DNA from 4 places in the Pseudodesulfovibrio hydrargyri genome. Region 3 is predicted to be linked to each of the others. Evidence: predicted binding sites of a transcription regulator. Region 3 holds the regulator's gene; each other region holds the start of a gene.

Region 1 (7,296 bases), 740 kb from region 3:
CAATTGACATGGGGCATTCGCGACTACGGATGCCAGCCTAACCGCCGGAGCTGGAGTTGAACATGATTTCCTCTTTCCCTTCATACTGTATCGGGCCCGGCGAGGGCCCGTGCGCACGAGACAACTTCAACGCAACGAGGAAAACACCATGGGCAAGGTATTGATCGTCTACGGTTCGACCACCGGCAACACCGAGAGCGTGGCGGACGCCATCGCGAAATTCCTGGAGAAGAACGGACGGAAAGTGGAGGCCAGGAATGCGGCCGACGTGGCCGTGGAGGATATGGCCGACGGCTTCGACGCCGTGCTCCTCGGCTCTTCCACCTGGGGCGACGACTCCATCGAGCTCCAGGACGACTTCATCCCGGTCTACGACAACCTGGACAAGGCCGGGCTGCAAGGGAAGAAGGTCGCGGTCTTCGGTTGCGGCGATTCGTCCTACGAGTACTTTTGCGGGGCGGTGGACGCCATCGAGGAGAAGGCCGAGGATCTGGGCGCGGTCCTGGTCGGCGATTCCCTGAAGATCGACGGAGACCCCGACATGGGGGATGTCACTGCCTGGGCCGGAACCATCCTGCCCGGATTGTAGCGCCGCGCCCGTCTGCGCCTTCGGAAAAGACGGTCGCTTCGGCAAGGGCAAAGGCTTGGAAGGATATCCTTCCAAGCCTTTTTTCGAGGAGATCGGGGTGCGGTGGGAGGGGGGGGCAGTGGATGACGGGCCGTGAGGACGCCGGTAAGGTGGTGTCAAACTTTCCGACAGGCCTTGACGGCGCGGCCGGGAAGGTCGGGATCCTCCGCCGCAGGACATGAAAAAGCCCGGAAGTTTTGCTTCCGGGCCAAAATGCCGTGCGCAGCGCGGGGACGGATCAGCCGATCAGTTCGCGGACGACCTTGAGAGCGGCCTCGTAGTCGGGCTCCTCGGTGACTTCCTTCAGGTACTGGACGTAGGCGATCTTGCCGTCCTTGCCCACCACGAAGACCGCGCGGGTCAGAAGGCGCAATTCCTTGATGAGGGTGCCCCAGTTCTCTCCGAAGGAGGCCTGGGCGTGGTCGGACAGGGTCTGTACGGCCTCGATTCCGGCCGCGCCGCACCACCGGGCCTGGGCAAAGGGCAGGTCCATGCTGACGGTCAGGATTTTCACGTCGTCGCCGAGCGCCGTGGCCTCGGTGTTGAAGCGACGCGTCTCCATGTCGCACACGGGGGTGTCCAGGGAGGGCACCGAGGCGATGACCAGCACCTTGCCGGAAAAGTCGGCCAGGGTGGCGGGTTTCAGCGCGTTGGTGATCACGGTGAAGTCGGGAGCGGTGTCGCCGACTTTGACTTCAGGGCCTATGAGGGTCAGCGGATTGCCTTTGAACGTGATGATTTCGGTTCTTTCAACCATGATATTGGCTCCTTTCACGAATGTGGGTTGGTCGTTCTCATTCAAATAAGTATCCACAATGGCGAGTAAAGGTGCAACCAATAATTGTTCTCGTTCTTTTTTGCGGGGTTGGGCGGACTCAGCCCCCTTCCCGGACAGGCCGACCCTGTCGGTTATCGGCGGTTGGCCCGTTTTTTTTCACATTCCATGGTTAAAATCTATGGCATCATGTTCAAACAAGCACAAAATGTAAGAGAGTCCGACAAAATGTCGGGTAAAATGACATTTTTCATACGTTCAGGACGTCAAAACCCGTGTTTTACATGTCTGGCATGTTTTGTGCTTATTTCCGGTAAGAAAAAAACGGGGAATTCAACGTGGGAGACACCATGAAACGCCTTATTGCAATAGCTCTGTTCGCCATCTGCCTGCTCCAGGCCCCGTACGCCCGGGCGTATTCGGTGGCGTTCGGGGACGATGTGAATTACTGGTCCGGATACGGGAACCGCAACCGGGACGTTGTCAACGGCTGGTGGGTCCCGCAAAACAACCGGGATGTCATCGGGACCCCGGACATTACCGGCGGCAACTTCATCTTCGACGGCCACACCCTTTCCGGAATCCAATTGAACTACTCGAGCACCAGCCGGAGTCTCGTTCCCGGCGACTGGTTCTTCGATACGAATCAGGACGGGGCGTGGGACTATGTCCTGCACCACACGCTGCGGGTCTTTGGGGACGGGTCCATCTCCAGGGAGGAGTTCGGCTACGGCCTGTTCGCCTTGGATGATCTGTCCTATGAAAACGGCAATCGGGTCGGCTACCAGGAGTCCTTCTGGCCCCGGGGCGCAGAGGGCAGGCATGATCACCCGGTCCGGGCCTGGGTCGACCTGGATGACGTCCTGTCGGACGTCGGCTACGACGGCTGGGATTACTGGATCGCGGAAAACAGCCTGGGCGAGACCAATTGGTCCGACATCAACCTCGATTTCTCGGGAATCAGGGCGTTTACCTACGGTTTCGCCATGACCTGCGGCAACGACGTGCTCTTCGGCGAGGCCCTGGTCCCCGCTCCCGAACCCTCCACCTTCCTGCTGCTCGGCTTTGGCGGCCTGGGGCTGCTGCTCTACGGTCGCAGGAGAAAGCGCTTTTTCTGATCCGCGTCCACCGTTAAAGTAATGGAAGGCCGGACAGTCCGCGGACTGTCCGGCCTTTTTGCCGGCGGTGCTCCCGCCCGGCTTTCGGCGTTCGGCATCGTCCTTCACGAATTCGAACCGGAAAGTCTTGAAAAATCGGAGAAGAGGGGTATGCTGAAAGCAAGGGGTTACACGGGTTTTTAACCCTGCGGAGGGTCTTTGTCCGGGAAAAACGGAAACGGGAGTTTCTCCTATGGACAGAAAAAACGCGCCTATGTATAGAATCGCTAACTTTTGTCCGGTATCCGTTGTCCGCAGGGCCGCAGGTCAGGGATAGGAAATTGTGGAGTGGAGTCTTTAGTGGGAAAGATATTACTCATAGATGACGACCCGTTCCAATGCGCCGTCGTCGAGTCCATCGTCAAGAAGATGGGCTACGACTGCCATTGCGTGTATTCCGGGATAGAAGGGCTGACGCTCCTCAAGAGCAGCCACTTCGACATCATCTTTCTGGACCTCAACCTCCACGAGGGCAGCGGGCTGGCCCACATCCCCCGTCTGACCGAGCTCGACCCCGACGTGGATATCGTCATGCTCACCGGAGAGCCGGATACCGACTACATCTCCCAGGCCTTTGCCGCAGGGGTCAAGGATTACCTGGTCAAGCCGATCAAGGAGGAACGCTTCCGTCAGGTCATCCAGAATCTGCTGCAGCAGAAGACCGTCCGGAAAGAGCGGACCGAGACCCTGATCCGCGACGAGATCATCGGCGATAGCCCCGCCCTGAACCAGTGCCTCGAACGGCTGGCCATCTCCGCCAAGGGCAACGGCAACGTGCTCATCACCGGCGAGACCGGGACCGGCAAGGAGCTCTTTGCCCGGGCGCTGCACAACAACAGCGACCGCAAGGACAAGCGGTACATCGTGGTGGACTGCACCAATCTCCCTTCGACGCTGGCCGAGAGCCTGCTGTTCGGCCACTCCAAGGGGTCCTTCACCGGGGCGGACCAGGACCGCAAGGGGCTGTTCCACCTGGCCCACGGCGGAACCTTGTTCCTGGACGAGATCGGCGATCTCGACCTGGGTATCCAGAAGTCCCTGCTCCGCGTCCTGCAGGAGAAGACCTTCCGCCCGCTCAGTTCCAGCAAGGAGGTCTACAGCGATTTCAGGCTGGTGGCGGCCACCAACCGGAATCTCGAGGAGATGGTCGCCCGGGGCGAATTCCGCAGCGACCTCTATTACCGGTTGCAGAGCGTGATCATCGACCTGCCGCCCCTGCGCGAACGCAACGGCGACATCGAGATGCTGACCCGGCACTACCTGCCCTCCCTGTGCAAAGAGAACGGCATGGAGGCGAAGGAGGTCGATCCCCAGTTCATCGAGACCCTGCGGCTTTACGACTGGCCCGGCAACGTGCGCGAGCTGGTCAACGTCCTCCACGTCTCGCTGCAGAAGGCCCGCTTCTCCAAGTACTTGAATATCTACCATCTTCCCCAGCAGTTGCGCATGCGCCGCGTGTTTCAAGACATGGGCGAAAACGGCCAGCCCACGCAGGACGCGGGCGTCATGCCGAGCCAGTTCTCCCTGCCCGCCACGGTGGAGGACTTCCCGATCATGAAGGCGGCACGCCAGGAAGCGGTGGAGGCCATGGAACAGGCCTACCTCGTGCGGCTGGTTCAGCTCAGCGACGCCTCCATCTCCACGGCCTGCAAGCTCTCCGGCCTTTCCCGCGCCCGCCTGTACGAGCTGTTGAGCAAGCACAACCTGTCCCTGAAAAGCAGCTGACGCGCCCTGATCGGCCGTCTTGATTTTTTCCGCAGGTCGCGTCTTTTTGGCGCGAAATTTGCTTTCAAAATTACATGTACGACTACAAGATCAATAAACGGATGCATGTCGCCGTAAAGGACGGCGCCGCGCTCACCGAGATCGTCAACCGGCTCGGAGCGCTCTTGGGGAGCGCCCTGGCGGAAGACGCCCCGGACGCCAACGACAGGCGGTGTTGCCCGCGCAGGTCCGTCACGATCCCCGGACTGGTCCAGGTGTTGAAATCCAGCGGGGAGATCATGGTCTTTCCCGTCCAGATCCGGAACATCTCGAACCAGGGCATGCTCCTTGAATTCAAGGACAAAGGGCACGTGTTCGCCGGCATGCTCCAGCAGATCGAAGGGCTGAGCGTGACCTTCCAGGTGGACGATTCGGTCACGACCCTGGAGTGCCTTCCCAAGCGTATCGTCCTGGACGACCCGGTGGAAGTGGGCGTCCAGGTCTCGGACGAGACCGACGACAAACCGCGCATTCAGCGTTTCCTCATGTAGCCGGTTCCGGGCCGATCCTCCCTCGGGGACGCCGACGGGCGCGCCCGTCTTTACGTCAGATTTCCTCAACCGTTATCGGTACGGCCGCCACGACCGCAGGCGGGATATCCTTGTCGCGGGATTCCATCTTGTTCGGCTCGATGTCGGATTGCCAGACACTGTGTAAGGGGTTCCCGGCCCTGTCCGGCGCGGAATTGTTTCGGTCGGATGGCGGGAGCGCTTTTTTTGGTGTTCGGCTTCCGGTTGGGAGCGGGCTTCTAGCTCCATTGTATTATTCGATAATTTCGGATCGATTTCGCATGTCGCGGGAGATCACCCCTTCGCCTCCCGTACGGAGTGACGGAAGGGTGGAATCGTGCAACAGACGCGGTATGTTTTTTGCAAAATTATTAAAGATTGTTGAGGTATTGGAACGGGGCTCCGGGGGAACCGCCCCACGCACTGCACGATACGTTTTAAGGTAGTTGTAAAGATGTCTGAATCGGTGAAAATATGTTTCGACATGGATCGTGAGAATTTTCAGGCACTCAAGCGCGTGGCCAGAGCTGAGGGGCTGGACTGTTCCCAGTATGTTTCCAACCTCGTGGAAGGGACCCTGAAGCATTTCATCAGCCGGGACTGGTCGATGAACGGCAAGGAGCGGCGGCGTTACCATCGGGTGGATGTGTCGCTTCCCGCGATATCATGCGTAAAGTTTTCCGACAGGGAGATGCGGAGTTATCCGGTGGTGGTGGACGACATTTCCCAGGGCGGATTGCGTATCTCCTTCAAGGATATCCCCCCGGAATTGGCGGAGAAGCTGGCGACATCCTCGTTTTTCGAGGTGTTTTTCACCCTGCCCCATCTTGCGCAGACGGTCTCATTCTATTGCAGGCGGTTGCGCCACAAGGTGGACCGCGACGTGTCCATGGTCGGGGTGTTCGAAAGCAACAACCCCGAAACGGTCTCCATGGTGGATGCCATGATGGAGTATTATACCGCGTAGGCAACCCAATCCGTTACCATTGTCGTCGGACCGAACAGTGCCGTCTCGCAGGGGCGCGCCTGGTGTGCGGTAATTCCGGACGGCTCGCGGCGGCTCCGCCCGCCGAGCCCTTTAAAGCGCGTTTCCGCGCTAAAACATTGCCTTTATCCATCGGCGTCCCGATAGCCTTGGGGGTTCTTGGACTGCCAGTTCCAGGTGTCGCGGACCATGTCCTCAATGGTGTGGGTCGCCTGCCAGCCAAGCTCGTTCCGGGCCTTGTCCGTGGAGGCGTAGTTGGCGGCCACGTCGCCGGGGCGGCGGGCGGTGATCTCGTAGGGAATGGTGACGTTGTTGACCCGCTCGAAGGCGCGGACCAGCTCGAGCACGCTGCATCCCTTGCCCGTGCCCAGGTTGTGGACCGTGTAGCCGGGCTCCGCCTCGAGCTTGCGCAGGGCGGCCACGTGGCCCCGGGCCAGATCCACCACGTGGATGAAGTCGCGCACGCCCGTGCCGTCCGGGGTGTCGTAGTCGTCGCCGTAGATGCTCAGTTTTTCGAGCCGCCCCACGGCCACCTGGGCGATGTACGGCATGAGGTTGTTGGGGATGTCCGCCGGGTCCTCGCCGATGAGCCCCGAGGGGTGCGCGCCCACCGGGTTGAAGTAGCGCAGGATCGACATGTTCCAGTCCGGCTCGGCCGTGTGCAGGTCCTTCAAAATCTCTTCGATGTACAGTTTGGTGCGACCGTAGGGGTTGTAGGCGCTGGTCGGGGTTTCCTCGGTCAGAGGGAGCCTGTCGGACAGGCCGTAGACCGTGGCCGAGGAGCTGAAGACGATGTTTTTGGCCCTGCCCGGGCCCATGGCCCTGCACAGGTTGATCAGGCTGAGCAGGTTGTTTTCATAGTACATGAGCGGCTTTTGCACGGATTCGCCCACGGCTTTGTGCCCGGCGAAGTGGATGGCCGCGTCGATGGCCTCCTCGCGGAACAGGGCCCGCACCTCGTCCAGGTTGCAGAAGTCCATGCGGTGCACCGGAATGGCGGTGCCGGTGATCCGTTCCACCCGCTCCATGGCCACGGGCGAACTGTTGTTGAAGTTGTCCGCACAGATCACGTCGTATCCGGCGGCGATCAGTTCGATGCAGGTGTGGGTCCCGATGTAGCCCGCGCCCCCGGTGACCAAAACTCTTTGTATCTTCATGGGAGGTCCTTGTCTGCCTGGTTCGCCCTTCGGGCATTGGAATCTAAGCGGTTACAGGTTCAACGAATCCGACCCGTTTGTCCAGCCCAAATGGCGGCGGAGGCCGTCTCGCGCCGAACGGGCCCGTCCGGGGATCATGCCCGTGCGGACTTGATGCTGGACAACCCGGGGATTCTGGCTTAAGCCCGGAAAATGCGCCGGACCGGCCGTTTGGCCCGGCGCATCCCGCTTGATCGGAAACCGGTTACCGCACTCCCCAGGCCGGTTCCGGAGTGTTTCACCCCTTTTTTCCGGAGAAAAAAATGCCTCTGCAGAGTCTCA
Region 2 (7,296 bases), 620 kb from region 3:
AAGCGCTACGCCGTCTACTCCATCGGGGCGTCCATCGTGACCCTGGTGCTGAAGTTCGGCGCATGGGGGATGACCGGCTCGGTCGGCCTGCTCTCGGACGCCACCGAATCCCTGGTCAACCTGACCGCGGGCGTCCTCGCCCTGACGGCCATCACCATCGCTCTGCGCCCGGCCGACGCGGACCACGCCTACGGCCACGGCAAGGCGGAATATTTCTCCAGCGGCATCGAGGGCTCGCTGATCATCGTGGCCGCCTTCGGCATCGGCTACGCGGCCGTGGACCGCTTCCTCTCGCCCCAGGACCTGCGCCACCTCGGCCCCGGCCTGGTCCTGGCCCTGGTCTCCTCGGCCGTCAACTTCCTGGTCGCCCGGATCATGCTCCGCGCGGCCGACCGGTTCGACTCCATCACCCTGGAGGCGGACGCCCGGCACCTGCTGACCGACGTCTGGACCTCGGTGGGGATGGTGGCCGGGCTGGCCGTGATCATCGTCATGCCCCAATGGAAGATCCTGGACCCGATCATCGCCGTGATCATGGCCGTGAACATCGTCTTCACCGGGATCGGGCTGCTCAAGCGGTCCGTGGGCGGGCTCATGGACGACGCCCTGCCCGAAGAGGAACTCAAGCTCATCGCCAACGCCATCCACAGCTACGCGGGCACGGAGTCGTCCTTCCACGGCCTGCGCACGCGCAAGTCCGGGCCCAAGCGATTCATCGATTTTCATTTGGTGGTGCCCGGTTCCATGACTGTGCACGATTCCCATGAACTGTGTGAACTCATTGAAGAACTCATCCACTCCAAGCTGCCCCGCGCCGAGGTGACCATCCACGTCGAGCCGCTGGAATGCGACACCTCCTATGACGGGAGGGACGTGGGCGGAGCCTGCGCGGCCAGTCTTGGCGGAGAATGTCCCATGATGTCGCCTCCTTTGACGGACAAATCGGGCGAGTAGACCCTGCTCCCCCACCTCTTTCGAGGTCCATGGGCCGAGGCCCATGTCTTTTGTCACGTCCTTAACCGGCCCTGGCGCCGGACACGAGGTAACACATGGATATTCTGCTTCAGATATGGGGCGGGTCTTCGTACCTGCTCAACAAGATATGCTTTTCCCGGGCGGAGCGCAGCGCCGCCCCGGAATCCAACAAGGCCTGGCGGCTGCGGTCGTGGGCCATCTTCCTGGCCGGGCTGCCCGCCTGGGTCACCGTTTTCATCCTGGAACACAACTGGATCGCGGCCGCCGTGGAGGCGGGCGGCGCGCCGGCCATGCTCATGGGCTTCATCATCGCCCTGCGCGGCCATGGGCGCGAACCGAGATGGCTCGACTACATGGCGCGCTTCTCGGTGGTCTTCGGGCTGGCGGCAAGCCTGTATGATTTCGGTGGGATAACGACCCTGACGCAGATCTACGAACTGTGCGTGGCCGCCGGATTCCTGATCGGCACCTACTTCTCGGCCAAAGACAACGTGAACGGCTACTTCGGGTTCATGCTCGGGAACCTCAGTTGCGCGGTCCTGATGGGCAGCCAGGGCTATTACATCCTCATGGCCCAGCAACTGGTCTCGCTGATCTTTGTGGCCGACGCCTACCGCGCCCGCCGCAGGGCGGGCCGCGGGTAATGGGCCGGGAAGACCTCAGGCGCCCTGCTTCTCCCACGGGAGGTTGCCGAGGATGGCCTCGACCACCGGCTCCAGAGAGGCGCGGTCCACGGCCACGGCCGGGATGCCCTCGGGGAAGACGCGGGCCATCGCTTCGCGTCCTTCCTCGTCGAGCCTGTCCCACTTGTTCAGGACCAGGATGGACGGGATCTCGGCCAGCTCCATTTCGTCGAGAATGGCGCGGACCGCCTCCACCTGCTCCTCCACCTCCGGGTGGGAGGCGTCGCAGACGAGCACGAGCAGGTCGGCCGAGTCCAGCTCCTCCAGGGTGGCCCTGAAGGCCTCCTTGAGGTCCGGCGGCAACCGGCGGATGAAGCCGACCGTGTCGGTCAGGACCACCTCGCGCTCCTCGGGAAAACGGATGCGGCGGCTGGTCGGGTCCAGGGTGGCGAAGAGCTTGTCCTCGGCCAGGACCTTGGAACTGGTCAGAGTGTTCAGCAGCGTGGACTTGCCCGCGTTGGTGTAGCCCACCAGCGAGACGATGGGCAGCCCGGCCTTGGCCCGGCGCTCGCGGGTCTGGGAGCGGTGTCTGCGGACCTGCTTGAGCTCGGCCTTGAGCCGGGTCAGCCGGTCGTTGGCCCGGCGGCGGTCGATCTCGAGCTTGGTCTCGCCCGGCCCGCGCCCGCCGATGCCGCCCATGAGCCGGGACATGGCCCGGTTCTTTCCCACCAGCCTGGGCAGAGTGTACTTGAGCTGGGCCATCTCCACCTGGAGCTTGCCCGACTTGGAAGTGGCGTGCTGGGCGAAGATGTCCAGGATGAGTTGGGTGCGGTCCAGGATCTTGCGCTCGGTGATCTCGGCCAGGTTGCGCATCTGGGTGGGCGACAGCTCCTGGTCGAAGATGATGATCGAGGCGTTGGCCTGCAACGCCCGGACCTCGAGATCGGCCAGCTTGCCCTTGCCCATGATGAACTTGGGATTGCGCTGGCGCACCCGCTGGATCATGGTTCCGGCCGCCACCAGCCCGGCGGTATCGGCCAGTTCGGCCAGCTCCTCCAGGGAGAGTTCCTGCACCGGGCGCGGGGTCTCGTCCACGCTGACCAAAAGCGCCCGGTCCTCGTCCGAGCCCAGCCCCTGCCCGTCCGCCTGGCGGCCGAACTCGTCCTCGATGGCCGAGGTGATGGCCCCCAGGTCATGGTCGAAGCGGTCCCAGCGCACGGGCGGGAAAAGTTCGTAGCTCTTCTCGTCCGTGTTGGGCGGCAGCAGGTGGGCGGCCTCCACGGCCACCGGAAATCCCTCGCGCACGGTCAGGGAGGCCACGGAGTCCAGCCGCAGGAAGACCATGTCCATGAGGTCCTCCTGGCTCAGGCTCTCCTCGGCCAGGTGGGTGTGCAGCAGGCGCAGGCCGCGCAGACGGCCCGAACTCATGCGCGCCCTGGGCAGCTCCGGGATGTAGATGGACCGGTTGTCGCCGACCAGGACCATGGCCACCTTGCCCTGGCGGTCGATGAGCAGGCCGAGTTGGCGGCCGGTGTCCTCGGACAGCTCGGCCAGTTCGCGGGCCTGCTCGTTGGTGTAGGCCTCGCTGACCGGGAACTGACGCTGGTACAGGCGGGACAGCCGCTTGATCTGGCTGGGCTTCAACCCTTGCAGGTTGCCCTTGGGCTTCTGGGCTATGATGACGCTCCTGGATAAAACGTGTCCGCGGCGGTCCCACGACCGATTTCCGCAGCCGAAAAATTTCTGGAATCCCATTGTCGATCAGGGAGCCGGGACCCTTGATCCCAACTCCCTGATCGGCGTGATTCGACTATGCACCCTCAAACGCCGCGCGGCAATCCCCCCGACGCCGCGCGGCGGACGAAAAACAACGCCTAGGCGTCGTTTTCGCTGAGGTATTTCGTGATCATGGCGTCGTATTCGCTGGTCAGCCGGAAGGTCAGGGTGGCCATCTCCTTGCGGAATTCCAGGGTCAGGCCGCCATGCTCCTCGATCTCCTTTACCACGGTCTCGTAGTACTGGGGATCGGGGACCACACAGATGGAGTGGAAGTTCTTGGCCGTGGCCCGCAGCATGGTCGGGCCGCCGATGTCGATCTGCTCCACCGCCGCCTTGAGGTCCAACCCCTTGGCCACCGCGTCGGCGAAGTTGTACAGGTTGACGCAGACCAGGTCGAAGGGCTCGATGCCGAAATCGCGCAGGGTCTCCATGTGCGCCTCGTCGTCCTTGTCGGCCAGGATGCCGCCGTGGATGTGCGGGTGCAGGGTCTTGACCCGGCCGCCCAGGATTTCGGGGAAATCGGTGACGTCGGACACCGAGGTGACCGGCAGCCCGGCGTCCTTCAGCATCTTCTTGGTCCCTCCGGTGGACACCAGTTCGCAATCCCGGTCCACCAGGAATTTGCCGAACTCGGCCAGACCGGTCTTGTCCGTAACGGATAGTATCGCTCTCTTAACAGGCAACAGATTCATCGCAACCTCACTTGATGTTTTGAGTGCCTGTGCCAGATTTGCCGCCCAAACGCAAGGCGCGGAAGGCCATGGTTTCCGGCGAAAAACCGCCCGACGGGACTCTGGTTTTCCACAGGTGTGTATAACGGGAAAAAGAGTGAATCCGAAAAAACCGGAAAAACCGGGAGTTAGGCGCCCGATGCGCGGCCAGAGTCATACCCCGCGGGGATCGCCTACTATGGACGGAAGATCAACGAAAACAGCACAAAAGCCATTTCCGGATATGGCTCGAGGGAACGGGCGCGCGCGGGGCAAGGGGGATGGGAAGCGGAAAGCAGACAAGACCGTGCGCAGGCTGATGCGCGAACGGTTGCCACGTGGGTGGCGGCCGGGCCGCCGGACGGTCTCAAGGCTGATTTCCCGCCCCGCCTCCGCAAGGGACGCGGGACGGGAAATCAACGGGGAGGGGAGACCGTTGTCAGGACCGGAACTGGTCGAGCATTTCCTTGGCCGGCGCGTTCTCGGGATCCTTTTCCAGGATCGTCTCGAGTTCCTTGACGGCCGCGTCCTTCTGCCCGACGCAGGCGAGGCACCCGGCCAGGGAGTAGCGCACTTCGTGCTTGGCCGGATCGATTTCGAGATAGTTCTCGAGGTGCGGGATGATTTCGCCGATGCGTTCCAGTTCATGGCCGAGCCTGATCAGGCTGAACAGGGCGACCATGTTTTCGGGATTCATCCCGATGGCCTCGACGAACAGGGAAAAAGCCTGCTCCCTGTCGTTGTTCTCCATGCGGATGAGCGCTATCCCGGAAAGACTCTTGTCCGAAGGCGCGATCTTGTGGGCCTTCCTGTACATCAGTTCGGCGTCTTCCAGATCGCCGCGCTGAACGGCGACAGTGGCCAGCCCGAGATACGGGTCCGGATGGACGCCGTTGGAACTGACCGCCTTCTTGTAGTACTCCTCGGCCTTGTCCAGCTCACCCATGAACAGGTAGCATTCGCCGAGTTCCTTGTTGATTTCGTAATCCAGATGACCACTCATAGTTCCCCTCCATTTCTCCTTTGCCCGAGAGCGGGCTGAAAAGATCTCCATGGCCGAATCGGCCGCAACCGATCTAGCAATCAATGTGCCAAAAAGGGAAAAAACGAATTTTCCAGCACGGACACTATTTTCTTAATACGCTGTAATAAATATATTTTCACACAAACCGGCCAGCAAGCTCCAGAGCCTCAATCCTGCCCGAAACCACCCCGGGAGGCAGATTCTACCCTATTTTTATGCCCTGCCCGGACGGCACCGCCCCGAGCTCTTTGACCGGGAGTCTGACGCACGACAGGCCCATTGTCTACAAATTCTCTTCGATTTCAATAAGTTGTTTGATTGGAACGGGAGTTGCTAAGTCTCCTGCGGACTCGGCGGAAAAACATGCCTCCGCCGCCCCCAGGAACGTCACGCGAACGCAGGAGGAGCAAGGAATGCGAGGACTTTTCGAGCATCACCTCAACATAACGGCAAAGGTCATGGACCTGCGCCTGCAACGTCAAAATATCGTCACGGGCAACATCGCCAACGTGAACACGCCGGGCTACAAAGCCCGCCGCCTCGAATTCGAGAACCAGCTCCAGGCCGCCTTGAACCAGGACGGACTGGGCAAGCTGACCCGCACCAAGCAGGACCACCTGCCCGCCACCTTCGACCCCGACGGATTCAAGGGCGAGGGGCTGGACGATTTCCGGGGCCGCGAGGTCTGGGGCCAGGACGAGGTCAACCTGGAAAAGGAAATGGCCACCAACACGAAGAACACCATGATGTACAATGCCCTGGCCTCGGTCATCAAGAAGAGCTTCGACGGCATGAACAGAGTCATCCAGGAAGGGAGCAAGTAAATGGATATCATGACCGCCCTCGACATCGGCGCGTCCGGGCTCTCGGCCCAGCGGGCGCAGCTGAACGTCATTTCCATGAACATGGCCAACATCCGGACCACCAAGACCGAGGCGGGCGGCCCGTACCAGCGCAAGTCCGTGTCCTTCGAGGCCACACCGGTCTACTCGCCCTTCGACCAGGCCATGCAGGACCAGCTCAACCGCAACCTGGAAGGGGTCAAGGTGCTCGGCGTGATCCGTGACGAGCGTCCGTTCAAGCAGGTCTACGACCCGAACCATCCGGACGCCAACGACCAGGGCTACGTGTTCTACCCGGACATCAACGTGGTCGAGGAAATGGCCAACATGATGCAGGCCATGCGCGGATACGAGTCCAACGTCCAGACCATCGAAAGCGCCAAACGCATGTTCCAGAAAGCCCTGACCATCGGGCAGAGCTAGGAAAAGGAGAAGAGCAAATGGTCGTCAAAAGCGTCGCATTCAATGCCTATCAGAACGCCATGGACCTCCGCCGCCGCACGGTGGACTCCACGGTCTCCCAGAGTCTCAGGAAGCCCCAGGCACCCGCCACCAGCTTCCAGGACACCCTCAAGTCCTCCCTGGTCAAGGTCAATGACCTCCAGGAGACCAAGGAATCCATGATCAAGGAATTCGCCTCCGGCAAGACCCAGAACGTGCACGAATTGATGATCGCGATGCAGAAGGCGGGCATGGCCATGCAGATGACCGGCGCCGTCCGCTCCAAGATCATGACCGCGTACAAGGAAATCATGCAGATGCCCTTCTAGGCGTCGCAGCAACCGGATCACACCGCCACCGCAAGCTGGAGAAATAGAAGATGCCTCCGTTCGTCGACGAATACTGGAACAAAATGCAAGGGCTCTGGACCGACCGCACCGTGTCCCAGCGCATCCTCATCGGAGGATTGGCCGCCGCCGTGGTCATCTCCTTCGCGCTGATGATCTACTGGATGAACAAGCCGGACTACCGGGTCCTGATGACCAACCTCTATCCCGAGGACGCGTCCCGGGTCGTGGGCATGCTCCAGGCCCAGAAAGAGGACTACAAGCTCGAGAACAACGGCACGACCATCATGGTCCCGGCCGACCGGGTCTACGAGCTGCGGCTCAAGGTGGCGGGTGAAGGCAACCTGCACGGCCAGGGCATCGGCTTCGAGATCTTCGACGAGGTCCAGATCGGCCAGACCGACTTTGTCCAGCACGTCAACTACCAGCGGGCGCTCCAGGGCGAACTGGCCCGCACCATCACCGAATTTCCCATCGTGGACAAGGCCAGGGTGCACCTGGTCATCCCGCAGAAGTCCCTGTTCATCGAGGACCAGATCCCGCCGTCCGCGTCCA
Region 3 (7,296 bases):
CCCTGTGGGAGATCAATCGTGGCTGACGCGACCGCCCTGGCGCGGAACATCAAGCTGCTGGTGCTCGACGTGGACGGCGTGCTCACCGACGGCGGCCTGTACTATGGCGACGAGGGCATCCTGATGAAGCGGTTCAGCGTCCAGGACGGCCTCGGCATCAAGCTGGCCCAGGCCGTGGGTCTGGAAGTCGGGATCATCACCGGCCTGGACCAGAAGCCGGTGGAGAGACGCATCACCGAACTGGGCATCAAACACTACTATGCGGGCCATCATCGCAAATTGCCGCTCTTCGAGCAGATGTGTGAGGAGGTCGGCGTCGCCCCGGAAGAGGCCGCCTACATGGGCGACGACTGGATCGACCTGGCCGTGATGGCCCGGGCCGGCCTGGCCCTGTGCGTGCCCAACGCGGTGCCCGAGGTGATCGAGGCCGCGGACTGGATGTCCTCCCGCAAGGGCGGGCAGGGCGCGGTCCGCGAGGCCATTTCGTTCATTCTCGAGGCCCGGGGGCTCAAGGAACAGGCCCTGCAGCGCTGGGTGGACTAGATGAGAGGGCGTCCTGCTCTGGTCCTGTTCGTCATCTTCGCCCTGGGGCTGCTTCTCGGCCTGGGCGTCAACGAGCTCTTTTTTTCCGACCCCATTCTGGAAACCCCGGACACTGTCGGGCAGGCGCCCGTCTCCCGCAAGGACATGTTCGCCGACGCCGACGTCTCGGCCGAGGACATCGAACTGGTCCAGGGCAAGGAGGGCAGCATGACCTGGAAGCTGTTGGCCAAGAGCGCCAAGTACAACCAGGAACTCGGCATTATCGCCGTGGATTTTCCCCAGCTGACCGCCTACTTCGGCGACGACCGCCAGGAAGTCTACGTCCAGGCCGATCGTGGCGAGGTGGACCAGGCCAATGACAACCTGACCCTGTACGACGGGGTCAGCGGCCGGTTCGGCGACATGGCCTTGGACGCCCAGCACCTTGATTATGTGGGCGCAATAGGTAAGGTGTATCTCAAGGGCGGCGTGACCGTGCGCCGCCCGGACATGACCGTCCAGGCCAAGGCCCTGGAGATCGACCTGGTCACGAGACAGATGGTGGCCGCCGGCGGCGTGGAAGCGCTGCTGGCCCCCGAAGGGCTGGGAAGGAGTCCTTTGAATGAAAACAAGGAATAAGACGTTGCTGAAAACGGTTCGCCATACGGGAATTCTGCTGATGCTGGCCCTGCTGCTGGTTCCGGCCCGGGCCATGGCCCAGGACTGGGGCGAGGTGCGCGAGGCCACGGTCAACCTCAACGTCCGCAAGGCGCCCCGGCCCGGAGCGGAGCACGTGGTCACCCTGGCCAAGGGGCAGCGGGTAAGGACCGACTTTCCCCAAAACGGCTGGCTGGCCGTGTTCGAGCTGGGCGAAAAGGACCGCGACCCGGCCAAGGCCGTGGGCTACGCCAACGCCAAGTACCTCAAGGTGATCGAGGCCGAGATGGCCGCGTCCGTTTCCGCCACCGCATCAGAGCCCGCGCCGACGCCTGCTCCGGCAAAGGATTCCGGCGAGGGCGAGCTCAAGGCCCCGGTGGCCGCGACGCCGCCCGCGCCCATCCCGGTGGGCGTGGACCCGAGCCGCCTGCCGGTGAAGATCACCTCCGACCGCATGACCTACGACGAGACCGGCAAGGTCATTTCCTTTGTGGGCCACGTGGTCGCCACCCACGGCGAGTTGACCCTATGGGCCGACAAGCTCTCGGCCTATCTCGCGTCCAGCACCGACAAGAAATTCTCCGCCGACAGCGTGGACCGCATCGTGGCCGACGGCAACGTGCGTGCCAAGAAGGGGACCACCGAGGGGACCTGCGGCCTGCTTACCTACCTGGTGGGCCCGCAACTGCTCAAGATGGAGCGGGATCCCAAGCTCCAGGACGGCCCCAACTCGTTGACCGGCGAGGTCATCAACTTTCACATCAAGGACGACCGGTCCGAGGTCATCGGCGGCAAGCAGCGCGTCAAGGCCGTCTTCATGACTCCCGGCAACCTGAAGGTGCAATAAATGGCCGAGGGTCTGCGCGCAACCAACCTGTCCAAGCGGTACGGTCAGAAAGAGGTCGTGCACGGCATCAACATCAAGCTCGACGCGCGCGAGGTGGTCGGTCTGCTCGGCCCCAACGGCGCGGGCAAGACGACCACGTTCTACATGCTCGTGGGCATCGTCCAGCCCAACACCGGGGAGGTCTCCCTGGGTGGCCACGTGCTCACGGACAAGCCCCTGCACGAGCGCGCCCGCCTGGGGGTGAGCTATCTGCCCCAGGAAAGCTCCATCTTCAAGAAACTGACCGTGCGCCAGAACCTGGAGATCATCCTGGAGCAGACCTCCATGACCTCGCGGCAACAGCGGGCCCGGGCCGACGAACTCATGGAGATGTTCACCATCACCAAGCTGGCGGACCAGGCGTCCATGTTCCTGTCCGGCGGCGAGCGGCGCAGGCTCGAAATAGCCCGGGCGCTCATCCTCGATCCGCAGTTCATCCTCCTGGACGAGCCGTTTGCCGGTATCGATCCCATCGCGGTCATCGACATCCAGGAGATTATCTCCGTGCTCAAGTCCATGGATATCGGTATCCTCATCTCGGATCACAACGTCCGGGAAACCCTGAATATCTGCGACCGGGCCTACCTGGTCTACGAGGGCACGGTCATCCTGGAGGGAGCCCCATCCGAGATCGTCAAGTCCAGCCGCGCCCGGCAGATATATCTGGGCGAGGATTTCCGGCTTTAGCCCGCCGTTTTCGTCTTTTTTTCCTCTTTCCCGATTTACACCGTTGCTAAAGGTTGGTACACTTTTTTCATATCATAATATGCAGGCGGAAATATTAATGTAAACAGGATGTTAACACAATTGTGTTGCATCCTTTAGTTCACTGTGGCATGGTTGAACCGGAAAAAATGTCTGGCGGTTAAAAAAAATTTCTTTATCCGGCAATCGATAAACACAACCTCAAGCGGGTAGCGCATCATGGGATTGGAACTTCGGCAACAGCTCAAGCTCTCACAGCAACTGGTCATGACGCCCCAGTTGCAGCAGGCCATCAAGCTGCTGCAACTGTCGCGGCTTGAACTGCTGGAGACCGTGCAGCAGGAATTGTTGGAGAATCCCTTCCTGGACGAAACCGAGACCGACACCGAGGTCCCGGACAAGACCGAGGTCCTGACCGAATCCCAGGCCGAGGAGGAACTGGTCCGCAACGCGGACTGGGAAAACTACCTGGGCGAATTTTCCTCCACCTCCAAGCAGGCCCTGTCTCGCGACATGGAGATGCCCGAGGAGGGCATGTCCTTCGAGGCCCGCCTGGCCTCGAAGCCCTCTCTGGAAGGGCACCTGAACTGGCAGATGCGCCTGTCCAACTTCTCCGAGCACGAGCTGGCCATCGGCGACGTCATCCTCGGCAATATCGACGCCAACGGCTACCTGCAGGCCACCATGGAGGAGTTGACCGCCATGGTCCAGGCCTCGGAGGAGGAGATCGAGTCCGTTCTGCGCCGCATCCAGCACCTGGACCCGGTCGGCGTGGGCGCCCGGACCCCGCAGGAGTGCCTGCTGGTCCAGATGGAGGTCCTCGGATATGACGACCCGATCCTGGTCTCCCTGGTCAGCGACCACCTGGAGGACCTGGAGAAGAATCGTTACAAGCCTCTGGCGCGCAAGTTCAAGATCACCATGGACGAGCTCAAGTCGTACCTGGATCTGATGCAGACGCTCGATCCCATGCCGGGTGCCAACTTCTCCAGCACCGAGCCGCACTACGTCAGCCCGGACGTGTTCGTCTACAAGTACGGCGAGGACTTCGTCATCATCCTCAACGAGGACGGTATGCCGAGGCTCCAGATGAACACCTTCTACATGGATTCCATGAAGGGCGCGGCCGACAAGGAGAAGGAATATTTCCAGGAAAAGATGCGTTCCGCCGCATGGTTGATGAAAAGTCTGTACCAGCGGCAGCGAACCTTGTATAAAGTAGTTGAGAGCATTGTCGGCTTCCAACGGGCATTCTTCGAGGAGGGCGTGACAAAGCTCAAACCCCTCATCCTCAAGGAGGTGGCGGAAGACATCGAGATGCACGAATCCACCGTGAGCCGGATCACGACCAACAAATATGTCTCGACCCCTCACGGCATCTTCGAGCTGAAGTTCTTCTTCAACTCGGCCCTGGACCTGAACGACGGGTCCCAGGTGGGTTCGGAGAGCGTCAAGGCGCTCATTAAGCAAATGATCGCAGATGAAGACACGAAGAAACCGCTCAGCGACGAGAGGATAGGCGAGATCCTCCAGGAAAAGCTGGAAGTGAACATCGCCCGGCGCACGGTCGCCAAATACCGCTCGGCCATGGGCATAGCTTCGTCTTCGAAACGAAAGCAGTACTTCTAGGGGCTGCTTGAAGCACTCTCAACCAGGAGGCAGCGTATGAACATCAGCTTCACTTTCAAGAACTTCGAGCCTTCCGATCACCTCAAGGGTTATGCGGAAAAGCGTTTTGAAAAGGTAGCAAGATACGTTTCCGATGCGGAGGCCGATCTCCAGGTCAACCTGCTGGTCGACAAGTTCCGCCACAAGGCGGACGTGATCCTGAACTCGGATCGCATACATATCTCGGCCTATGAAGATTCGGAGGACATGTACTCCACCATCGACATGGTCCTGGACAAGCTGGAGGCCCAGCTGCGCAAGATGCGCGAAAAGATGAAGAATCGCCCCAGGCAGGCGCGTCCCAATAAGATGGTGCAGATGAACTACCTGTCCTACGAGGACATCGCTCCCGGTTCAGCGCCCACCATCGTCGGCACCGACGCATACGAGCCCAAGCCCATGTCCGTGGACGAGGCCGCCATGCAGCTGGATGCCCGTGACAACGAATTCCTGGTCTTCCTCAATGCGGAGACCGACGGCGTCAACGTGATATACAAGAGAAAGAACGGCGATTACGGCCTCATCGACCCCGGAAACTAAGCATGAAACTCAGTGATTACCTGGCGAAGGAGCTGATCCTTCCCGAACTCGAGTCCGCAACCAAGTCGGACGTATTGAATGAACTCGTCGCCCCCCTGGGCGTACAATATCCAGAGATGGACACGGACCATGCGGTCCGTGTCCTTCTCGATCGTGAACGGCTCGGTTCCACCGGCATCGGAGACGGCATCGCCATCCCTCACGGCAAGCTTGAGGACCTGGAAAAGGTCATCGTGGTCGTGGGCCGCAGCCGCAAGGGCGTGGAATTCGAAGCGCTGGACCACGCCCCGTGCACCATCTTTTTCCTGGTGCTCGCCCCGGAACAGGTGGCGGGCATGCATCTGCGCGTCCTGGCCCAGATCTCCCGCCTGCTCAAGGACGAGGAATTCCGCAAGGCGTTCCTGTCGGCCGATGACCTTGAGGGCCTCTGGGCCCTGCTCAAAAGCGTGTAACCGAAGGGACGGAATCCGTTGTGACCTCGACCAACCCCTTCCCGGTGGTGATCGTCACCGGACTCTCCGGCTCGGGCAAGAGCACCGCGCTCAAGGTCTTCGAGGACCTGGGGTTCTTCTGCATCGACGGGCTCCCGTCCGAGATGTCGGCCAAGCTGGCCGACCTCATCCTCTCGTTCGACACCAAATACCGCGGTCTGGCGCTCGGCATGGACCTGCGCCAGTTCGAGTTCGTGGACGGCTGGAGCAAGGCGCAGGAAGGGTTCGCTCAACTCGGCATCACCCCTCAGGTCCTGTTTCTCGAGGCCAAGATGGCCGAGCTGGTCCGCCGCTACGCCACCACCCGCCGCCCGCATCCGCTGGAATCACGCAACCTGGGCCTCGAGCAGGCCCTGGAGATGGAAAAGAAGCTTCTGGAGCCGGTGCGCCTCGGAGCCGTTCTGGTCCTGGACACCACGGATTATTCCATCCACGACCTGCGCCGGGTCATCCAGACCAAGTGGTCGTCCCTCAAGGACGTGAGCAAGGGCATGCGGGTGCACATCATCACCTTCGGCTTCAAATACGGCGTGCCGTCCGAGGCCGATCTGGTCTTCGACCTGCGCTTTCTGCCCAACCCCTATTTCGACAAGTCCCTGCGCCCCCTGTCCGGCCAGGACAAGGCGGTCGCCGACTACGTCCTGGGCAACCCCACGGGCGAGGGGTTCATTAAGCGGTTCCATGAATTTCTGCTTTACATCCTGCCGCTTTATGCCGAGGAAGGGCGTTATCGGATCACCCTGGCCCTGGGCTGCACCGGCGGCCGCCACCGGTCGGTTTCCGTGGCCGAGTCGGTACTGGCAACCCTGAAGGAAAAAGGGTATACTGTTTCGATCGAACATCGACACATGGAACTCGGTTAGACATGGTTGCAAAGACTGACAAAAAGGACGGCGTGATCGGCGTGGTGCTGGTCACCCACGGGACCTTCGGCGAGACCCTGCTTCAGGCCGCCGAAACGGTCATGGGGCCGCAGGAGAACTGCCTGGCCGTGGGCGTCGACGTGAACAAGGGCGTTGACGAGACCCTGGAAGGCGTGCGCAAGGCGATCCATTCCGTGGAGCAGGGCAAGGGCGTCCTGGCCTTGACCGACCTGTTCGGCGGCTCTCCCACGACCATGTCCCTGTCCCTCATGAAGTCGGAAAATCTCGAAGTCATCACCGGCGTCAACCTCCCCATGGTCGTGGCGGCCCTGCAGGCCCGGTCCATGAAGCTGCCCGAGCTGGCCGAAAAGGTCATGAACGCGGGCCAGCAGGGGATCAAGGTGGCCGGGGCGATGCTGCGCAAAAAAGCAAAGAAATAGGTATGATGCCGTGACTCTCGTTCGTATCGACAACCGCTTGATTCACGGCCAGATCATCGAGACGTGGCTGCCATACACCGGAGCCAAGAACGTCGTGGTGGCCAACGACGAGCTGGCCCACGACATCCTCCAACAGGAAATCATGTCCCTGGCCATCCCACAGGCCGTGAAGAGCTCCTTCGTCACCGTGGAAGAGGTGCCCGCGATCATGTCCCGGCTCTTCTCAGCGCCCGGAGACCATGACTCCATCATCCTCTTTTCCAGTTGTGCCGATGCCCGTCGCGCCTTTGATTCCGGGTTCGATTTCCATGTCCTGAACATAGGCAACGTCCACTACAGCCCGGGCAAACGCCAGGTCTCCCCGAGCGTGGCCCTGTCCGACGAGGACGAGACCTGTCTGCGCCACCTGAACCGCAAGGGCGTGGAACTGGACTTCCGGTGCGTACCCAACGATCCCGTGCAGGTGAGGTTCTAGGCCATGGTCGTTCAGCACACCTTCGCCTGGTTCGCCATGGTCGCTTTTT
Region 4 (7,296 bases), on a different contig from region 3:
CTTCACGCCGCCGGCGGTCTTGACCTCGGCGGAGATCAGCAGCATGGGCCGGACCTCGACCTTGACGCGGCCCACGGTGGCCAGGGAGGTGGCCCCGTCCGCGCCCACGATGAGCACGTCCGTGCCCGAGGAGAGTTCCTCGAGATAGGTGGTCTTGTCGCCGGGCATCTGGGCGTAGGCGTGGACCGCGCCCGCGTTGACCCGGAAGGGGCGGGCGGCCACGTAGGGGTTGGATTCGGTCTCGGCGTGGACCAGGAAGGAGAAGGCGCTGGAATTGCCGATGAGCATGCCCTGGCCCTTCTTCAGCATGGAGATGGTGTCCACGCAGACGCGGTGGCCCAGGCCGGTGGATTCGATGGCGGTGACGGTGGCGGTGGAAAGTTCCATGGTCCCCTGGGAGAGTTTGAGTTCGGCGACGATTCGCTTCAGGTCGGCGGCCCCCTCGGGCAGGACCACGATGGTGTCGCAGCCCCGCTCCAGGATGCCCGCGGCGAGCAGGGCCCGGTCCAGGGATTCGCATTCCAGGGCCAGGGTGTCCACCTGGGCCAGGATGTTCTCCACCGGAATGATCTCCCAGCCCTTCTTGAGGACCACGTTCTTGCCCGCCTGGATGGCCTTGACGGCCACGTCCTCGTCGGCCTTCTTGGTCAGCTCGACCACGGGCATGTCCTCGGGGGTGATGACGGTGACCCGGCCGAGCGCCCGGACGGCGTCCGCCTTGTCCTTCTCGACCATGACGGCGTCCACGCCGGATTCCAGGGCCAGGGTGACCAGGGTCTTGTCGAAGGGCACGGATTTGAAGATGACTTTTTTCATGATGGTTCCGCTATGCGTTAAGGTGGTTGAGGGCGGCCTCGACGGACTCGTCGCCGTGGACGATCATGTTCAGGGCCTCCACCAGGCGGGTGGGGTTCTCGTGCTGGAAGACGTTGCGGCCCACGGACAGGCCCGCGCCGCCCGCTTCCAGGGAGTCGTGGACCATCCGCAGGAAGGCTTCGGTGCTGTCGAGCTTGGGGCCCCCCGCGATGACCACCGGGATGCAGCAGGCGTCGCACACGCGGGCGAAGGTCTCCTTGTCGCCGGTGTAGTTGACCTTGACCACGTCCGCGCCCAGCTCGGTGCCCACGCGGGCGCAGTGGGCCACGATCTCGGGGTCGTACTCGTTCTTCACCTTGGGGCCGCGCGCGTAGACCATGGCCAGGAGCGGGATGCCCCAGTTGGCGGCCTCGGAGGACATCCTGCCGAAATCGCCCAGCATGGCGGCCTCGGTCTCGTCGCCGAGGTTGCAGTGGATGGACACGGCGTCCGCGCCCAGCCGGATGGCGTCCTCCACCGAGGCGACCAGGGATTTGGCGTTGGGGAAGGGGGAAAGGGTGGTCGAGGCGGACAGGTGGACGATGAGCCCGATGTCCTTGCCCTGGGCCCGGTGGCCGCAGCGGACCAGCCCCTTGTGTTCGATGACGGCGTTGGCCCCGCCGTCCACGACCCGGCCAACGGCCTCGCGCATGTCGACCAGCCCGTCGATGGGGCCGACGGTCACGCCGTGGTCCATGGGGACCACGATGGTCCTGCCCGTGTTGCGGTTGAAGATGCGCTCCAACCTGATGGCTTTACCGATGTGCATGTTCTCTCTCCTTTGAAGTTGTTTGCCTCAAGGAGCCGACTCATGGTCGGCGGCCGGGAAAAAACAAGGGCCGCCGGCTTTCGCCTGCGGCCCTTGAAGAAGTTCTTGCTATCCCGTGATCCACCGTTTGGTTACACAGCACCTCTTCCAAGCCCGCAGGCGTGGCTAAACCAATACCAAAAGTAAAAGTTGGAAAAGTATGCGTTGGAAACGGTGGTGCAGTTCATGGCAAATAGAGCTACACTCTCAAGGCGATGCTGTCAACTAAAACTTTTGTCACGATTTCGAGGAGATAGCCTATGATGCATTATATTCTTGCGACCGGCGGTCATTTTTAGCTATTTTTGACAATTTTTTACATATTGACAATTTTGGGGTAAATTTCATCCTGCAAAAATGTAATTTATCACAAAAATGATAAAATCAGACTATGAAAACAGAGGAGAAAGGCTTGATTTTACGCCAATAGCAATAAAAACCGTGATTGGCACGACTCTTGATAAGAGAGGCGCAGGTTAGAAACGCATTCCATTCAAAGAGGAGTATTGCAATGTTTTCGAGAAAGTCCCCGACCCATGTTTCCAAGAGGCTCGCCATCGGCGCGGCCGCTTTGGTAGCAGCCCTGGCCCCCACCTTCGCCTACGCCCAGGAAGTGGAGGTCCTCACCCAGTCCAACGCCAACATCCTGTGGACGTTGATCGCCGCCTGTCTGGTCATGATCATGCAGGCCGGCTTCGCCTGCGTCGAGTGCGGTTTCACCCGCGCCAAATCCGCCGGTAACATCATGATGAAGAACTTCCTGGACTTCGCCGCCGGGTCGATCGTCTTCTTCCTGTTCGGTTTCGGCGTCATGTTCGGCCTGGACGCGGGCGGGTTCATGGGTACCTCCGGTTTCGCCCTGGGCGGTGTGGCCGAAGGCGACATGATGTGGACCTACACCTTCTGGTTCTTCCAGTCCGTGTTTGCCGCCACCGCCGCCACCATCGTCTCGGGCGGCATGGCCGAGCGCACCAAGTTCGGCAGCTACGTCGTCGTCTCCATCGTTATTTCCGGTTTGATCTACCCCATCTCCGGCCACTGGGCCTGGGGTTCCCTGTGGCTGGGCGATGACGGCGCCGGTTGGCTGGAAGCCCTGGGCTTCTGCGACTTCGCCGGTTCCTCCGTGGTCCACTCCGTGGGCGGCTGGATCGCCCTGGCCGGCGCCCTGGTGCTCGGCCCGCGCATCGGCAAGTACTCCGAGGACGGCAAGGCCAACGCCATCCCGGGCCACAACATCCCGCTGGCCGGTCTGGGCGTCTTCATCCTCTGGTTCGGCTGGTTCGGCTTCAACCCCGGCTCCACCACCACCGCCGACGACACCATCGGCCTGATCGCCATGAACACCTCCCTGGCCGCCTGCGGCGGTACCCTGGGTGCCATGATCTTCTCCTGGTTCCGTTTCGGCAAGCCCGACATCTCCATGACCATGAACGGCTGCCTGGCCGGCCTGGTCGGCATCACCGCGCCCTGCGCCACCGTCACCCCCGGCCCGTCCATCATCATCGGCCTGGTCGCCGGCGTGCTGGTTGTCCTGGCCATCGAGTTCATCGACAAGGTCCTCAAGATCGACGATCCGGTCGGCGCGTCTTCGGTCCACGGCGTCTGCGGCGCCTGGGGCACCATCGCCTGCGGCCTGTTCAACGTCGACGGCGGCCTGTTCTACGGCGGCGGCATGGGCCAGCTCGGCGTCCAGCTGATCGGCGTGGGCGTGTTCTTCGTCTGGGCCTTCGGCGCCGGCTTCATCCTCATGAACATCGTCAAGGGCGTCTTCGGCATCCGCGTCACCAAGGAAGAGGAACTCAAGGGCCTGGACATCGCCGAGCACGGTTCCGAGTCCTACAACGGCTTCCAGCTCTTCAGCAACGAGTAGTCGAAGCGTAACCAGAGATCATTCAAGGAGAATATAAAATGAAGCTCATCATAGCATACATCAGGCCCGAAAAGCTCAACGACGTGAAGCAGGCCCTTTACGCCAAGGAGATCTACTCCCTGTCCGTGACCAACATCCTGGGCTCGGGTCGCCAGAAAGGTTTCACCGAGACCTACCGCGGCGTGCAGATGGAAGTGAACCTGCTCAAGAAGGTCCGCCTCGAGATCGGCGTCAACGACGACTTCGAGCAGAAGGCCATCGACGCCATCCTGACCTCCGGCCAGACCGGTTCCGAAGGCGACGGCGTGATCTTCGTCTCCGAACTGACCAAGGCCATGCGCATCAGGACCGGTGAGGACGGCATCCTCTAGAACGGATTGCGAAAGCATATAGGCGCCGGGGCGGCGTCGACCACCGCCGCCCCGGCCTTAGGCTTAAGTCAAGGCACTCTGGTTGATAAACGTAACGGCCGACAGGCAAGGTATTTCAGTGTTGACCGCAGTGCCAGACATACGCAAGATCATTGAAAATCGTTCGCTGATCACGCACTTCCAGCCCCAAGTCTCCCTGAAGAGAAAGGCGGTTGTCGGGCTGGAGGCGCTGAGCAGGGGGTTCGACCCCCAGAGCGGAGAAATCATACCTCCAACCCTGCTGTTCGAGCAGGCCCGGGACAGGGCATCCCGGCTCGCCCTGGACCGGGCCTGCCGAACCAACGCGGCGGAGTCCTTCGCCGCGCTGCACAGGAAAGACAAGAGCATGATGCTCTCCATGAACATCGACGCCTCCTGCATCAACGAGGAGACGCGCGGTTCCTGCCACGTGCTCAACCTGGTCACCCGCTGCGGCATCAGCCCGAGCAACGTGATCATCGAGATCATCGAATCCCGGTGCGAGGACATGGACGCCCTCATGGCCTTCGTCAAGTTCTACCGGGAAAACGACTTTCTCATCGCGCTCGACGACGTGGGCGCGGGTTTTTCCAACCTCGACCGCATCCCCCTGCTCAAGCCCGACGTCATCAAGCTGGACCGCACGCTCATCAGCGGCGTGGACAAGCACTTCCACAAGCTCGAAGTGGTCCGCAGCTTCGTCCAGATGTCCAACCGCCTCGGCTGCCTGGTCCTGGCCGAGGGCGTGGAGACCGCGGAGGAGGCCATGTGCCTGCTGTCCAACGGGGTGGACGTGTTCCAGGGATACTATTTCGCCCGGCCCGCGCCGGGGCTGGACGCGGTGCCCGGCATGGCGAGCAAGGTGGACGCCCTGGCCGAGCGGCACCGCGAGAACCGCACCCAGCAGATCGCGGACGACAAGCGGCTGTATTCCAGCTACGACCTGACCGTGCTGACCATGTGCCAGGAGCTGGCCGAGACCCAGGCCAAGGACATGGGCCAGGTCCTGGCCAAATTCGTCGATACCTACGACAGCGTGGAGTGCCTGTACGTCCTGGACATGCGCGGCAACCAGATCACCGACACCGTGTGCGACCCGCGTCGGCTCAAGACCAGCAAGCGTTTTCTCTACGAGCCCGCCGAGGTGGGCGCGGACCACTCGCTCAAGGAATACTTCCTGCCCATCCAGGCGGGCCTGGAGAAGTTCACCACCCGGCCGTACATCTCGCTGGCCTCGGGCAATCTGTGCATCACCATCTCCCATATGTTTTACCATAAGAGCAGCGGCCGTCACCGCATCCTGTGCGTTGACATGTCACGGGCCGAAGAGGGAGGCCCCCGATAGGGTTGGCCGCGCGCTCAAAAGGGAACCGCCCGGTCCGGCATATGCCGGACCGGGCGGTTTATATTTGGGGCGGTGCGCGGAGCTAGATCTTGCAGGCGGTGCGCAGATCGTCCACGGCGTCGGTGGCTTCCCAGGTGAACTCGGGCAGCTCGCGGCCGAAGTGGCCGTAGTTGGTGGTCTTCTGGAAGATGGGGCGGCGCAGCTTGAGGCGCTCCTGGATGAAGTAGGGGCGCATGTCGAAGACCTCGGTCACGGCCTTGGTCAGCTGCTCGTCCGAAACCTGGCCGGTGCCGCGCGCGCTGACCACCACGGACACGGGCTCGGCCACGCCGATGGCGTAGGCGATCTGCACCTCGCAGATGTCGGCCAGGCCGGCGGCGACCACGTTCTTGGCCACGTAGCGGGCCATGTACGCGCCGGAGCGGTCCACCTTGGACGGGTCCTTGCCCGAGAAGGCGCCGCCGCCGTGCGCGCCCGCGCCGCCGTAGGTGTCGTTGATGATCTTGCGTCCGGTCAGGCCGCAGTCGCCCACCGGGCCGCCGATGACGAACCGGCCGGTGGGGTTGATGTAGGTCTTCAGGCTGTCGTCGATCAGGTCCTCGGGCAGGGTGTGCATGATGACTTCCTTGAGGATCGCCTCCTTCAGGTCGGAGTAGGCGATGTTCTCGTCATGCTGGGAGGAGACGACCACGTTGTCGATGCGCACGGGCTTGCCGCTGTCGAACTGGACGCAGACCTGGGTCTTGCCGTCCGGGCGCAGGAAATCGAGGATGCCCTCCTTGCGCACGTAGGTCAGGCGGCGGGACAGCTTGTGGGCGTAGTAGATCGGGGTGGGCATGAGGGTGGGGGTCTCGTTGGTGGCGAAACCGAACATCATGCCCTGGTCGCCAGCGCCCTGGTCCTCGGGCTTGACCCGGTCCACGCCCTGGGCGATGTCCGGGGACTGCTTGTCGATGGACGAGATGACCGCGCAGGTCTGCCAGTCGAAGCCCATGGTGTCGGAGCTGTTGTAGCCGATGTCCTTGATGGTGTTCCGGACGATCTCCGGAAAGTCGGCGAAAGCGGTGGTGGAGATTTCACCGGCGATGAAGGCCATGCCGGTGGTCACCAGGGTCTCGCAGGCCACGCGGGCGTTCGCGTCCTGGCCGATGATGGCGTCCAGGATGGCGTCGGAAATCTGGTCGGCCACCTTGTCGGGGTGGCCTTCGGTCACGGACTCGGAAGTGAAAAGGTATTTGCCTTCGATCTGCATCGGGCCCTCCTTCAGGGATGCTTGATGTCGTCTAGAAATCCGGGTTGATGAGTTCGCACTCGAGGATTTCGTCGACGGTATTGTTCTTGCCTGCGATGACGACCCTGGGTTTGCGGGTCTTCGCTTCGTTTTCGTCCAGCCACATGTATGCGGCGATGATCACGCGCTGGCCGACGCCGCCCTTGTGCGCGGCGGCTCCGTTCAGGCAGATCTCGCCCGGTTGGCCGGGGATGGCGTAGGTGGTCAGCCGCTCCCCGTTGTCCAGGTTGTACACGTCCACCTGTTCGTAGGGCAGCAGTCCCACCGTCTTCATCAGCCTGGTGTCGATGGAAATGCTCCCCCGGTATTCCAGGTTCGCGCAGGTAATGGTCGCGCCATGGATCTTGGCGCTCAGGAAACATCTTTGAGCCACGGGTCTAAACCTCTATCAGTATATTATCTATCAGCCGGGCCTTGCCCATGCGCACGGCCACGGCGGCCAGTGCGGAGCGGGCGATGGCTCCAAGCGGCGAAATTTCGTCCGGATCCACGATCTCGATGTAGTCCACCTGGCCCATGGGCAGGGCGGCGGCGTACTCGTCGGCCAAAAAGCGCTTCAGGGCCGCGCAGTCGCGCTCCCCGCCCCTGGCCTTGTCCGCAAGCTTGAGCAGCCCCTTGCGGATGTTCGGGGCCGCGGCGCGCTCCTCCTCGGTCAGGTAGGCGTTGCGGGAGCTTAAGGCCAGGCCGTCCTCCTCGCGCACGATGGGGTGGCCGATGAGTTTGACCGGCATGTTCAGG

The links. The regulator sigma-54, encoded in region 3, starts transcription at its own class of promoters, with help from an activator protein. The targets are predictions, from matches to a motif close to CTGGCACGGNNNNTGCTT.
Region 1: the regulator sigma-54 is predicted to act here: its motif matches at 1,692-1,709, upstream of BerOc1_RS03660 (PEP-CTERM sorting domain-containing protein).
Region 2: the regulator sigma-54 is predicted to act here: its motif matches at 5,430-5,447, upstream of flgB (flagellar basal body rod protein FlgB).
Region 4: the regulator sigma-54 is predicted to act here: its motif matches at 2,109-2,126, upstream of BerOc1_RS14455 (ammonium transporter).

Annotation. Positions count from the first base shown of each region.
Region 1 is NZ_LKAQ01000001.1:790,323-797,618, reverse strand. It holds gene BerOc1_RS03670 (flavodoxin) at 149-589, shown strand; gene tpx (thiol peroxidase) at 867-1,385, opposite strand; gene BerOc1_RS03660 (PEP-CTERM sorting domain-containing protein) at 1,754-2,521, shown strand; gene BerOc1_RS03655 (sigma-54-dependent transcriptional regulator) at 2,861-4,285, shown strand; gene BerOc1_RS03650 (hypothetical protein) at 4,360-4,815, shown strand; gene BerOc1_RS03645 (PilZ domain-containing protein) at 5,288-5,800, shown strand; gene galE (UDP-glucose 4-epimerase GalE) at 5,944-6,975, opposite strand; gene BerOc1_RS03635 (NAD-dependent succinate-semialdehyde dehydrogenase) at 7,278-7,296, shown strand, end outside.
Region 2 is NZ_LKAQ01000001.1:666,470-673,765, forward strand. It holds gene BerOc1_RS03110 (cation diffusion facilitator family transporter) at 1-954, shown strand, start outside; gene BerOc1_RS03115 (hypothetical protein) at 1,050-1,619, shown strand; gene hflX (GTPase HflX) at 1,635-3,353, opposite strand; gene BerOc1_RS03125 (IMP cyclohydrolase) at 3,473-4,069, opposite strand; gene BerOc1_RS03130 (tetratricopeptide repeat protein) at 4,527-5,090, opposite strand; gene flgB (flagellar basal body rod protein FlgB) at 5,525-5,935, shown strand; gene flgC (flagellar basal body rod protein FlgC) at 5,936-6,376, shown strand; gene fliE (flagellar hook-basal body complex protein FliE) at 6,394-6,723, shown strand; gene fliF (flagellar basal-body MS-ring/collar protein FliF) at 6,774-7,296, shown strand, end outside.
Region 3 is NZ_LKAQ01000001.1:50,611-57,906, reverse strand. It holds gene kdsA (3-deoxy-8-phosphooctulonate synthase) at 1-26, shown strand, start outside; gene BerOc1_RS00290 (KdsC family phosphatase) at 19-543, shown strand; gene lptC (LPS export ABC transporter periplasmic protein LptC) at 544-1,161, shown strand; gene BerOc1_RS00280 (LptA/OstA family protein) at 1,145-2,026, shown strand; gene lptB (LPS export ABC transporter ATP-binding protein) at 2,027-2,752, shown strand; gene rpoN (RNA polymerase factor sigma-54) at 2,990-4,399, shown strand; gene hpf (ribosome hibernation-promoting factor, HPF/YfiA family) at 4,436-4,978, shown strand; gene BerOc1_RS00260 (PTS sugar transporter subunit IIA) at 4,981-5,430, shown strand; gene rapZ (RNase adapter RapZ) at 5,451-6,332, shown strand; gene BerOc1_RS00250 (PTS sugar transporter subunit IIA) at 6,335-6,772, shown strand; gene BerOc1_RS00245 (PTS sugar transporter subunit IIB) at 6,783-7,247, shown strand; gene BerOc1_RS00240 (PTS sugar transporter subunit IIC) at 7,274-7,296, shown strand, end outside.
Region 4 is NZ_LKAQ01000004.1:2,216,173-2,223,468, forward strand. It holds gene BerOc1_RS14445 (3-dehydroquinate synthase II family protein) at 1-816, opposite strand, end outside; gene BerOc1_RS14450 (2-amino-3,7-dideoxy-D-threo-hept-6-ulosonate synthase) at 827-1,624, opposite strand; gene BerOc1_RS14455 (ammonium transporter) at 2,175-3,533, shown strand; gene BerOc1_RS14460 (P-II family nitrogen regulator) at 3,572-3,904, shown strand; gene BerOc1_RS14465 (EAL domain-containing protein) at 4,035-5,267, shown strand; gene metK (methionine adenosyltransferase) at 5,350-6,519, opposite strand; gene panD (aspartate 1-decarboxylase) at 6,551-6,931, opposite strand; gene panC (pantoate--beta-alanine ligase) at 6,936-7,296, opposite strand, start outside.